2 regions of the Lysinibacillus sp. RS11 genome follow, and region 1 is predicted to be linked to the other one. Evidence: riboswitches for the same ligand, from Rfam matches in the RefSeq annotation. Region 1 holds a riboswitch; the other holds the start of a gene.
The links. Region 1 has a riboswitch for cyclic di-AMP ahead of AB9L17_RS01395 (APC family permease). Riboswitches for the same ligand answer to the same signal wherever they lie in the genome.
Positions count from the first base shown of each region.

Region 2: linked by a shared signal. The riboswitch ahead of AB9L17_RS16730 (TrkH family potassium uptake protein) and the one ahead of AB9L17_RS01395 (APC family permease) in region 1 are both predicted to bind cyclic di-AMP.

Region 1 is NZ_CP168124.1:250,269-256,468, reverse strand. It holds gene AB9L17_RS01395 (APC family permease) at 1-1,285, opposite strand, end outside; cyclic di-AMP (ydaO/yuaA leader) riboswitch at 1,468-1,621, opposite strand; gene AB9L17_RS01390 (PepSY domain-containing protein) at 1,798-2,325, opposite strand; gene AB9L17_RS01385 (PepSY domain-containing protein) at 2,495-3,166, opposite strand; gene AB9L17_RS01380 (HAMP domain-containing sensor histidine kinase) at 3,163-4,458, opposite strand; gene AB9L17_RS01375 (response regulator transcription factor) at 4,448-5,143, opposite strand; gene AB9L17_RS01370 (Nramp family divalent metal transporter) at 5,630-6,200, shown strand, end outside.
Region 2 is NZ_CP168124.1:3,228,247-3,234,446, forward strand. It holds gene floA (flotillin-like protein FloA) at 1-22, opposite strand, end outside; gene AB9L17_RS16720 (NfeD family protein) at 26-1,354, opposite strand; gene rpsU (30S ribosomal protein S21) at 1,687-1,860, opposite strand; cyclic di-AMP (ydaO/yuaA leader) riboswitch at 2,215-2,357, shown strand; gene AB9L17_RS16730 (TrkH family potassium uptake protein) at 2,495-3,832, shown strand; gene AB9L17_RS16735 (potassium channel family protein) at 3,858-4,514, shown strand; gene AB9L17_RS16740 (manganese catalase family protein) at 4,582-5,151, opposite strand; gene AB9L17_RS16745 (spore coat protein CotJB) at 5,523-5,786, opposite strand; gene AB9L17_RS16750 (spore coat associated protein CotJA) at 5,779-6,006, opposite strand.

The DNA of each region.
Region 1 (6,200 bases):
ATTTCGTCACAAAAAACATCATGGCAACAATAAAGGAAATAACCGCTCCAATCGTATTTATTGCAAATTTTGCAACCCAACCTTTTGGCTTTTCACGCCACCATTTCCGCATCATTCCGGCCTGCGCTAACGTAAACGGAATAAAAACACCAACTGCATAAAGTGGAATTAAATGTTCTGTTGCCCCATCAAATAAAATGATTAAGACAATGGCAGCTAAACCAAGCATCAAGATTCCATTTGAATAACCGAGACGATCCCCACGGATTTGGAACATTCTTGGGATAAAACGGTCTTTCGATAAATTGACTGCTAGTAAAGGAAAGGCTGAATAACCTGTATTTGCAGCGAGTACTAAAATCATTGCTGTTGTACCCTGCACTATATAGTAAAAGAAATTGCGTCCTACACTTGCCTCCGCAATTTGCGAAACAACTGTTTCTTCTGCATTTGGAGCAATTCCATAAAAATAAGCTAGACTCACAATACCGATAAATAGTACCGCTAAAATACCGCCCATCGCAAGTAACGTTTTAGACGCATTTTTTGGTCCTGGATCTTTAAAATTAGGAATAGCATTTGAAATAGCTTCTACACCAGTCAAAGCTGAGCTTCCTGATGCAAATGCCTTTAATAATATAAAAAGACTAATTCCTGCAACGGGTGTACCAACCTTTGGACTCAACTCTGCTGGAACTTGCCCTGTTGCTACATTATAAATCCCCACTCCAATTAATATCAGCATGACAGCTACAAACAAATATACTGGATACGCTAATATGGATGCAGATTCTGTAACACCACGTAGATTTAAAAGCGTTAAACATATAACAAAAAACACAGCGATAAACACGTTATAAGGATGCAGACTTGGAAATGCCGAAGTAATCGCATCTGTCCCGGCCGATACACTTACCGCAACGGTTAGAATGTAATCGACAAGTAATGAACCACCCGCGACGAGACCGGCATTGACACCTAAATTCTCCCGAGAAACTACGTATGCTCCACCACCATGTGGATACGCAAAAATAACTTGACGATACGAAAAAATAAGTGCTGCCAGTAACACAACTACCCCAGCAGCAATCGGTAGAGAATACCAAAAGGCAACAGTACTTACTGTCATGAGCACAATTAAAATTTGCTCAGGTCCATACGCTACTGATGACAAAGCATCTGACGACAGTATGGCAAGTGCCTTTCTTTTATTAAGCTTTTGCTCCCCCAATGTATCGGATCTCAACGGTTTTCCGATAACATAACGTTTTAATGAGGATTTCATATACAACACCTTCTAGTTTCATGGGATGTGTTTCGCATTTCTAAATCGATTACACCTTCGCATAATCGGTATCTGTGTAGTCCACTGGGGCTTATTTTCGTTTTTGAATGAAGATAAAAAAACGTCCACAAGTCATCACTAAATACGACTTGTAGACGCTCATTCGTCTGCCAAGCTCCAACTTTTCTGCTCTTAACGCTTACGAGGTTAGCTGTCGGATTCGGGCCTGAGTAGCCCTACCCTTCAAAAAATGAAGAGATTCACCCCAAGGATTATTGTTAAACAATCCGTAAAAACTGGGTCCCCCGCGTTCAGTTGCTTCAGCGATTTAGAAATTTGAAACCTTTATAATGATGTCATATTACGCTCGTATTAAAAAAAAGTAAAGAAGAAAATTTTTTATTATTATAAGTGAAAAGCATAGATATTCTCTCAGGTAGTATGTAATTACTCACAGAACTAAAAAAGCTATCTTAAAAGTATTGTCCCACTTTTAAGATAGCTTATGCACATTAGTCCTCAATATCTTGTTCAAAGCCTATAATTTCACCTGTAGATGAATCAACATCAACTTCGTATTCTTGCTGTCCGTTTCTGATTTCGATTTCGTAAATCCCATCATCAAGTTTAATTTTAGTCACTGTACCCTTTGCCTTTGTTAAGGCCTTTTCAATAGCCTGCTCTTTTGTGATTTTAGTTGTTGTAGTGGAAGCAGTCATCTTGTCATACGTATCATCTTGATCTCGACGTTCCTTCTTTTGCTTTAATAGCTCACCTGTATAGGCATCAAATTTTAAGTCATGCTCTTCAGTATCCGTGTACACCTCTACCTCATAAACTGAGCGGTATTGATTCTGCTCAAACTCAATATCAGTTACGGTACCGTTGACAACTTTTAGTGCTTTTTTCTCAATTTCCTGCATTGATAATACCTTTTTTTCTTGGGCATTACCTGTTAATAAAGTTGTTGATCCAATAACAGCTCCAACGCCAAGTACACCGACTAACGCTGGGATTAAAATGATTTTTTTCATCTTCATCTGTTCATCTCTCCTTTGTTTTATCCCGCATACATCTGGCTGAACGCCCCTCAAGTCAAGCAGCTGAGGTAACCAAAAAGTTAAGCGGGGTTGTACTTTATCTATTCTTAGCTTATCAAGCGAAGATGATAGAACAATAAGAGAAACATTAGAATTTCATTAGAATTACTTAATGATCTTCATCCCATGTGACGGACATCACCTTCCCAGAGATTGCATGTATTTGGAAAACAGCTTCTTCATTCTTAGTTTCAATTTCAACTAAATAATAGCCACCATCCTCTGTTTCCTTATAATCAATGGAATCTACCTCACCATTTAGTTGTTGGAGAGCAATCTTCATTGCCTGTTCTTTAGAAATAACATTGACAATTTCTGGTTGACCAACTGGCTGAACATTTTTTTTAGACAAGACATCACCTGTATAGGCATCGAGTGTGAGATCCCTTTGTTGATCCTCTTTTTCAACACGTACAGTGTAAATGTTATCTACTAACACGACACTCTTAATATCCCCATAATCCTTCTCAACCATATGTCGTATTTGCTCTTCTGTTAACGGTAATTTACTTTCCACTTCCTTCAATTTTAAATTTGTAATTTGCTGTGTAGTTGCATCTAGCATCACCATATAAGTTGCACCATCTCGTGTAAATAGCATTTCATACTCATTTCCTTGATTTTTAGCCTTTGTTACATGACCGTTGTAGATTTTTTCAATATGATGAATTGCCTGTTCTTTACTAAGAGGCTCAACATGAAAGAAGCGATACTGAACAAACCATAGCGTTCCACTACAGAGAAGGATGATGGCACCAATTATCAATAGCCATTTTTTCATTGTTGCTCCCCCTTTGGTACACGTAGGGTAAAGCTTGAGCCCTCGCCAATTGTACTTTCAACATCAATCGTAATACCAAGCTGCCCTGCAAGTTCATGGGCAATAGCGAGCCCTAAGCCTGAGCCTCCAGTTTTACGGTTGCGGTCCTCCGCCACACGATAAAAACGCTCAAATAAATGGGGAATATGCTCAGCTGGAATCCCAACCCCAAAATCTTGAATAGTAATGAGAACATACTCAGAAATGTCTGTAGTATGTATGTGGACTTCTCTCTCACTATATTTTCGAGCATTATCAAGTAAAATAAAGAGCAACTGTTTCAACATTTTTTCATCGCTATAAATATAGTTTGGCATTTCAGCATCGACGATGAATCCGCGATGATAAGCCTGTTGCATTTGCGTGGCCACCTTATTTAAGAATGGAGCAAGCTCTAACTGAACAAAATGTACGTCAAGATGCTCCTTGTTTTTGGCTAACTCCAGCAATTGCAACACCATTTCATGCATGCGCGATGATTCATTCACAATGGCTTGTAGCGATTCCTGCGCTACCTCCTTATTGTCAAAGCCTCTGCGCAATAGTAATTTTGCATAGCTTTCAATCACAGTAATAGGCGTTTTTAATTCATGGGAAGCATTTGACACAAATTGCTGTTGCTTTTGGTAATGCTGTTCAAGCTTCTCCATCATTATGTTAAAAGTACGATTTATATTTGTTAACTCATCCCGGCCTTTGTCGGGAATATCAATTTTTTCGTACTTTCCAGTAGTTGTACTTTTTAACATCGTTTTATTTAAGCGTTCAAGTGGCAATAGAATAAGGCGACCAAGTGCTAAACTCGCTAAAAATATAGGAATTGTTGCAACAATTGAAACAACCACCAATATCGCTTTCAGCAAACCTAATGTGCTTGCCACTTCCTCCACTGACTGCTTTAATTTTATTTGCACAACTGTTCCGTCTATCCAAATAGCTGGCATAGTGAAGCTAATGTATGGGACATCAGGCATCTCTAGTGTAGCCTGAACCTTCATGATTACGTGCTGTTCATCATAAATATACACTGCTCCATCTGTTGGCATATAAGCTCTTAAAACTTGCTGTAAGTTAGTTTGTTCATTTAACTGACTCAATGTAGAACTTAGCTCATTTGCTCGTGCTTGGAGCTGTTTATATTCGGTACTATAAGAAAACTTTTCATACAAAAAATAAATTCCACTATTCGTTGCTACTAACATAACAAGCATTAATAAAGTCGTTAGCAAATGAATTTTTGTTTTAAGTCTCATGTTTGTGCTCCTTCAGCACATAGCCAACACCACGCACCGTTTGGATAATGGGTGTATCATTAGCAGCTTCAAGTTTTTGTCGAACATAACGAATATAAACATCCACAACGTTCGTATCCCCATAATAGTCATACCCCCATACAGCCTCTAAAATTTGCTCACGCGATAGTACCTGCTTTGGGTGTTTCAATAAATATAAGAGAAGATCATATTCACGAGGTGTCAATTGAACCCCTTCCCCATAATAAACAACCTCTCGTGTTTGCTCATTAATGGATAATTGCTCAAATGCCGGTTGAACTTGTTGGTGGTTACTTCTTTGAGAAAATCTTAAAGCATTTCGAATGCGAGCAAGTAATTCTTCAATATCAAACGGCTTTGTTACATAATCATTCGCTCCAAGATCCAGACCCTTTACCTTATCTTCAACCTCACTCTTTGCGGTCAGCATAATTACTGGCGTCTGTGATTCTGTTGCACGAATACGCTTTAGCACATCAATCCCGCTCATCTCAGGGAGCATAACATCCAATAAGATTAAATCCCATTGCTGCTCACGGTATTTAAGCAAACCATCTGTGCCTGTATGTACTGTGTCAGCCTGATAACCCTCAAATTGAAGCTCTAACTGTAGGACCCTTGCAATATTCTCTTCATCCTCTATTATTAAAATTCGCTTGGTCATGCCGAATCATTCCCCATCATTTTCTTCTCATCGTAAACGATACAAGGGGTGAAAGTCTAATTAGAAAATGATGAGAATAAAACATATGCTTCTACCTCCAAAACGAAACTACTCATTTAGGGAACAACAGGCATACTCTCAACAAAATTTCTTAACTTAAAATTTCTGATAGTCTTGGTTCCATGCATACTTTAACTACATAAAGTGAAACTGTAATCAGTGGGGGTTTCTTTATCCCTACTGGATAGAGGAACACAAGCTAAAACCTAAAACCTTCACATCCTGTGAAAACGCTTGTGTGATCAACATCCTGTTGCCCCTAACCAATCGTACTTTTACCCGCAGTTAATGCAGAATAAATATTGCGTTACAAAAAACAGGCAAAAGTCTTCACATTTTTTTGCTCAAGTTATAAAATAGTAATATACTATTTTCCTAAAGGAAACTTTATTTCTTCTACGATACTTTTTGAAACGAGGGAACAACATGGTTTACAAACGACTAACAAAACCGTCTGCTGAGGCGGTTTTAGACGGAGATATAACAGGCTGGCGACGAATTTTACCGTTTCTTGGTCCAGCCTTTATCGCAGCAGTTGCCTATATTGATCCAGGCAACTTTGCGACAAACATAACAGCTGGTTCACAATATGGTTATTTACTTCTTTGGGTAATTGTCTTTTCCAATTTGATGGCGGTGTTAATTCAATCTTTGTCAGCAAAGCTTGGTATTGCGACTGGTAAAAATTTGCCCGAGGTAGCACGGGAGCATTTTTCTAAAAGAACATCTATATTTTTATGGATACAGGCTGAATTGGTGATTATCGCAACAGATCTTGCAGAATTTATTGGGGCAGCACTAGGGCTGTACTTGTTATTTAATATTCCAATGTTACCTGCAGCACTTATTACAGCAGTCGGTTCATTTGCCATTTTAGAATTACAACGCAGAGGCTTTAGAGCATTTGAAGCAGGTATTTCTGGCATGGTGCTAATTGTCGTACTAGCCTTTGCATTCCAAACGTTTTTAGCACAACCAAATTGGGGCGAAGTAACAA
Region 2 (6,200 bases), 1.9 Mb from region 1:
TTAAAGCTAAATCAAAACCCATTTGCTATTCCTCCATCTCTTTTTCTGTTGGTCTCACAACAATACGCGAGCCTTCTACTTTAATAATTTCTACATGTTCCTCTGCATCAACGTAGCCACCTTCTGATACTACGTCAATACGTTCACTACCAAATAGCATTGTACCTGCCGGACGGAGTGGTGTAATTGTTTTACCCACTTTTCCGAGCAACTCTGTGCGATTAACGTTAGACACATAGCCTTCTTCCGTTGTTGTCGCATCCAACAAGACTAGCTTGTTTAAAACATGCAATTTTTTACCGAAAAATTTCATCAGAATCACCATTCCTATTATCGCTACAACAAGAGCAATGAAAATCGCTAAAATCATTTGCATCATGTTTGCACCTGCCAGTATTAGACTTAGTAATATAAGTACACCACCTAAAACACCAACAATACCTCCGGGGACAAAAAACTCCGCAATGACAAGAGCTAAACCTACAATAAATAAAAGTAATGTTTCATACCCAGCCAAGCCTGCTACCATATGACCGAAGAAAAATAATCCAAGAGCTGACAATCCCATTACACCCGGAACACCAAAACCTGGCGAAAACAGCTCCATGACAAGCCCTAAGCTAGCAATCGACAACAGTATTGGTATTATTATTGGATTCGTAATAAAACGAGCAATTTTTTCTGAAAAAGTAGGTTCAATCTGTACGACATCACTACCTTTTAATTGCGTTTTTTCTAAAAGGTCTTGGAAATTCGAAACGGTTTCTTCAGAATAACCAACTTCTTTTGCCTCTGAAGCAGATAAAGTTAATAATCTCCCTTTTTCTGCCCGATATTGTGGTAAATTAATGGATGCATCAGCCATTGCTCGTGCATATTTTGGATTGCGATTTGACGATTCCGCAGCTGCCTCCATTTGAGCAAGCCACGCACTATGAGCCTTTAAATCTGCCATATTCCCTGCTGAGTCGATTACTGCAGCCGCACCGATTGTTCCATTTGGCACCATATAGATTTCATCCGCATGTAAGGCTAAAAAGGCACCTGCAGAATGCGCGTCTTTGTTAATATACGCAATCGTACGTATGTCCGTTGCATCCATAAGCATAGCAATTTCACCCGCTGCATTCACGAAACCTCCAGGCGTATGAATGTCTAGAATTATTGCTGTTGCACTGTTTTCTTCCGCCTCTTTAAAAGCTCGTTCTAAAAATGCGTGAAGCCCTCGTTCTACTTCATTATGAATAGGTATGTGGTAGACCTTGCTACTTGCAAAAGCCGACGTTAATGGAAACGCTAACAAAAAAGTCATCCAAATAACTAATAAATAGCTGAGGAACCTCCGTCTTCGCATCTTTTTCCCTCCCTTCTAACATGCTTCTCTACTGTATATACGACTGACCATGTAAAAAGTTTCACAAATCCTAATAATTTTATTATACAGTGATTATTACATCTGTGGGACTTTATTAGTCGATATAGTTACCAATGTATCAACGGTAACATAAAAAGCCGAATGGATCGCAATGATCACATTCGGCTTCTTCGATATGTACGTAAATTTGAGCACAAAGTAAAATACCCGAAATTAACCAAAAAATGATTAATTTCAGGTATATTTTTGTCTGCTCAGTGAATCATACAATTGCGTGTTATGAACGTAGGGATTTTTAATGGGAAATTAAATTACCACTTACGTTTACGTGCAGCTTCTGATTTCTTTTTACGTTTAACGCTAGGTTTTTCGTAGAACTCGCGCTTTCTAACTTCTTGAATTGTACCACTTTTTGATACAGTACGTTTGAAGCGGCGAAGAGCATCTTCAAGCGATTCGTTTTTGCGAACGACAGTTTTTGACATCTCTCTTTCCCTCCCTCCGAACACACGTCAGTACACAAATAGGCAAATAACCTTCTGCTGTGTACTAAAGAATTATAACGTATTGTCTAAAAATGGTCAATAGAAAGTGTAAGAATTAATATGGTGAATTTTTAATTTTATTTCTTGAGGAATTTCAGGTTGATTTTTTGACCACAATAAATTGAATCTTTTCATCTTCGGAGGTATCTTTATCCCCGCTGATTATTAGGGCAGATAGACCCCACCTTGTTTGCCCTTGGCGTTCTCGTGCCCGTTAATGAGGGATAATTATGTATTTCAAAAAAATTTATGGTTTACAAAAAATAGAATATAGGCGTAGAATAATCACATTCAATTGCATAACAGCCTAATCTCAATAATGTTTGAGAACGGAGGAACCAGTATTTTGGGGTTAATTCTGCATGAGCAGAAGGAATGAGAAACTCTTTCGCCATTCTACCCGTCAGCTAACTTCGTCGGCTCCAGCGAAGGGGGTCATGTTAGACCACTATTATGAGTATGTTTATTTTTTAAGCCTTTATAATCTTGAAACATACAAAACAGTTGGTCTTTTTATTATGTAAATTTTTTTAATGATTTTAAAAATCTTTATCCAAACATTGAGGAGATTAAAATGAAAACAGTTAAAAATAAATTAAATCCTCCTAAAATACTGGTGTTGGGCTTTGCAACTATTATCCTGATTGGAACACTTTTGTTAACTCTTCCTATTTCGACAGAGAATGGTCAGGGACTTTCTTTTTTAGACGCATTATTTACGGCGACTTCTGCAACGTGTGTAACTGGCTTGGTTGTTGTGGATACTGGCGATACATTTTCAGTATTTGGAGAACTAGTCATTTTATTTCTTATCCAAATTGGTGGATTAGGCTTTATGACGTTTGCAACATTATTATTTTTACTATTAGGAAAAAAAATTTCCTTAAAAGAAAGACTTTTATTAAAAGAGGCCTTCAATAATATTACAATGGCTGGTCTTGTCAAATTGGTTAGACGGATATTACTTTTTACTGCAGTAATTGAAATAATAGGTGGTTTAATTTTATCTATCCGTTTTTCGTTCGATATGCCTGTAGGTAAAGCTATATATTATGGTTTTTTCCATTCCATCTCGAATTTTAATAATGCTGGATTTGATTTAATGGGGGGCTTTAATGGGTTGACCGAATATGTAGACGACCCGTTTATCGTTTTAACTATTTGCGCTCTTATTACAATTGGGGGCTTAGGGTTTATCGTCATAAATGAACTATATGAATATCGGGAAACAAAACGCCTTTCCGTGCATTCAAAAATTGTATTAACCACAACGCTTATTTTAACAGTTGGCTCGACGTTTTTAATTTTCTTATTTGAATATGGAAATAGCAAAACTATTGGACCATTGTCTGAATGGGGCAAATTTCTTGGTTCATTATACCAAGCTGTTACCCCAAGGACTGCTGGTTCTAATACTCTTCCTATAGGAGACTTAACACAATCCACACTATTTTTAATCATCTTACTAATGTTCATTGGTGCAGGTTCTGGTTCCACTGCTGGCGGAATAAAAATAACAACCTTCGCGCTTTTAGTTGCCACGATGTGGTCACAAATTAGAGGGAAAGAAGATGTTGTCCTCTTTAGACGTAGAATAGTTAACGAAACCATATTAAAAGCTTTAACAGTCACAATGTGCGGAATGATGATTGTTATACTCGTCACGTTTGTCTTAAGTATTACCGAGCAAGGACATAGTTTTATGATGTATTTATTTGAGGCAACCTCTGCGTTTGCTACAGTTGGACTTTCAATGGGTCTAACTCCAGAGCTATCACCTGGTGGCCGACTCGTCATCATATTGACAATGTTTGCAGGTAGATTAGGTCCATTAACAATTGCTTTTGCCATAACAAAACGACGGAAATCTGAGGCATTCCGTCATCCTAAGGGAAATATTATGATTGGGTAATCACGATAAAGGAGTGTAGAGTGCAATGTCTATTAAACAATATGCTGTAATTGGCCTAGGTAGATTTGGAACAAGTGTAGCTCGCAGATTACATGAAGCTGGGCAGGAAGTTTTAGGAATCGACATTAATGAGGAAAGAGTCGAAGATGCCGAACTATATGTGACACATGCAGTAGTCGCTGACACGACAGAAGAAAAAGCTCTTACCTCTTTAGGAATAGGCAATTTCGATTATGTCATCGTTGCAATAGGCAATGATATGCAATCGAGCATTTTAACCGTATCGTTATTAAAAGAACTTGGCATCAAAAAAGTGATTGCAAAGGCTCTTGGAAAAAGACACGGGCAAGTTTTAGATAAAGTAGGAGCTGACTGGATTATCTATCCTGAAAGAGATATGGGAGAGCGAGTTGCCAATCAGCTTCTCTCACCCAATATGCTAAACTATATTGAATTATCAAAAGAATACAGTATAGAAGAAATTATGATTCCTTCAAAGATGGCTGGACAAAATATGCGAGATTTAGACCTTCGCGCGAAATATAATGTAAGTGTCATTGCCATTGTTCGAGAAGGAGACATTATCATTTCTCCCTCACCTGAGCAGATTATTGAAAAAGAAGATTTATTAGTAATGATTGGTCACCGGAAGGATCTTGCTTTATTCGCAAATATCGAATAAGCAATCAAATAGGGTATATCAAAAGGAGTTTTCTTTTGATATACCCTATTTCTTTTTCTTATTTGCTTTAAAAGAATTTCTTTCGATCTCTATCATCTTTTAAAATCTCTACAGCTTCTCTGAAACGTTGAGAATGGACAACTTCTCGTTCACGTAAAAATTTCAAGCTATCATTTAAATCCGTGTCATCTGATAAATCAATAATCCATTGATATGTGGCACGTGCTTTTTCTTCAGCTGCAATATCCTCATATAAATCAGCAATCGGATCCCCTTTAGCCTGAATATATGTTGCAGTAAACGGTGATCCAGCCGCATTTTGATAAAACAATGCTCGATCATGATTGGCATAGTGCTCGCCAAGGCCCGCTTCTTTTAGCATCTCAGGAGTAGCATCCTTAGTGAGTTTATAAATCATTGTTGCAATCATTTCTAAGTGGGAAAATTCCTCGGTCGCTATATCGGTTAACAACCCCACCACTTTATCAGGAATAGTATAGCGCTGATTCATATACCGAAGTGCTGCTGCTAATTCTCCATCTGCACCACCATATTGCTCAATTAAATACTTTGCTAGCGTCGGATTACATGTACTCACCTTTACAGGATATTGGAGCTTCTTTTCATAATACCACAAAAATAATTCCTCCTAGTTACTCATAATCAATTATGCCTCTGCATAATTGCGTCCGAATTCCGTGACATATACCGGAGACTTTAGACCAACAGATATTTTTTGTGCGAAAGCGCAGTGCTAACGTAGCGGCAGCACAAGGGTTTCGTCTGTGCAAAAGCGTAGCGGCAACAACAACAACAACAACAACAACAACAACATAACGTTGGTCACTCAGGCGTTTTCACAGGATGTGAAGTTCTTAGCCTGAGTTCCTTTATTTCAGCGGATGTTTAGGCATCTGATGAAAGTAACCCACCCCCGCATTCATTTCAACACCTTTAGGGGTGGTGGACTTCTGCATCTGCCGTTTCACTTTCGTTACAAAAAAGAAGTTAGACTTGCCATGGCCATGGTGTATCAATCCAAGTAAAAGGATACTGCGAATAACTTCTGCCAAAATTCATCAGCGGTCCAAATTTTTGCTCGAACTCAACCTTAAGTTTCATACTTTTTTCTGTGTTTTCATTAAATTGTTGAATGGCATCATAATCGTGAGGATGCGTATCTAAATAAAGATTTAATTCCACTATTACAAAATCTATTGCTTGTAATTCCTCCAGGAGCTTATAAAATTCGGGTGGCATTTCTTTACTCATGCTTCATCCCTCCTTTTTGAGGATCTGGATAAGGGCTAAATAGTTGGGGCCAAAGCGTTCCTGATTTAAGAGCTTCTTTAGGGGTTGGGTATTGAGGTAGCCCAGGTGGTTGAAAACCCATATACAGCTGAGGTGGTGTAGAATAGCTTTTCACTTTAATAGGCTTACAAGGATCGAATGGGCTAATATAAGGCTTCCAATACTTAAATTGTGTAAACATTGTATCCTCCCTTCCGCAATCAATTGCATCAGTGGAGTATATGAGGCAGTTCAAGGTTTTATTCTGGTGGAAATTAAAGGATACTTCACCAGATGAGCGGTTCATCACCAAAACATGTGGTTGATTTCCATTCCGACTGGGCGCTTTGCCGCTGACGCTTCGCTTTCGCGCAGATAAAACATTTGTTGCTGTCG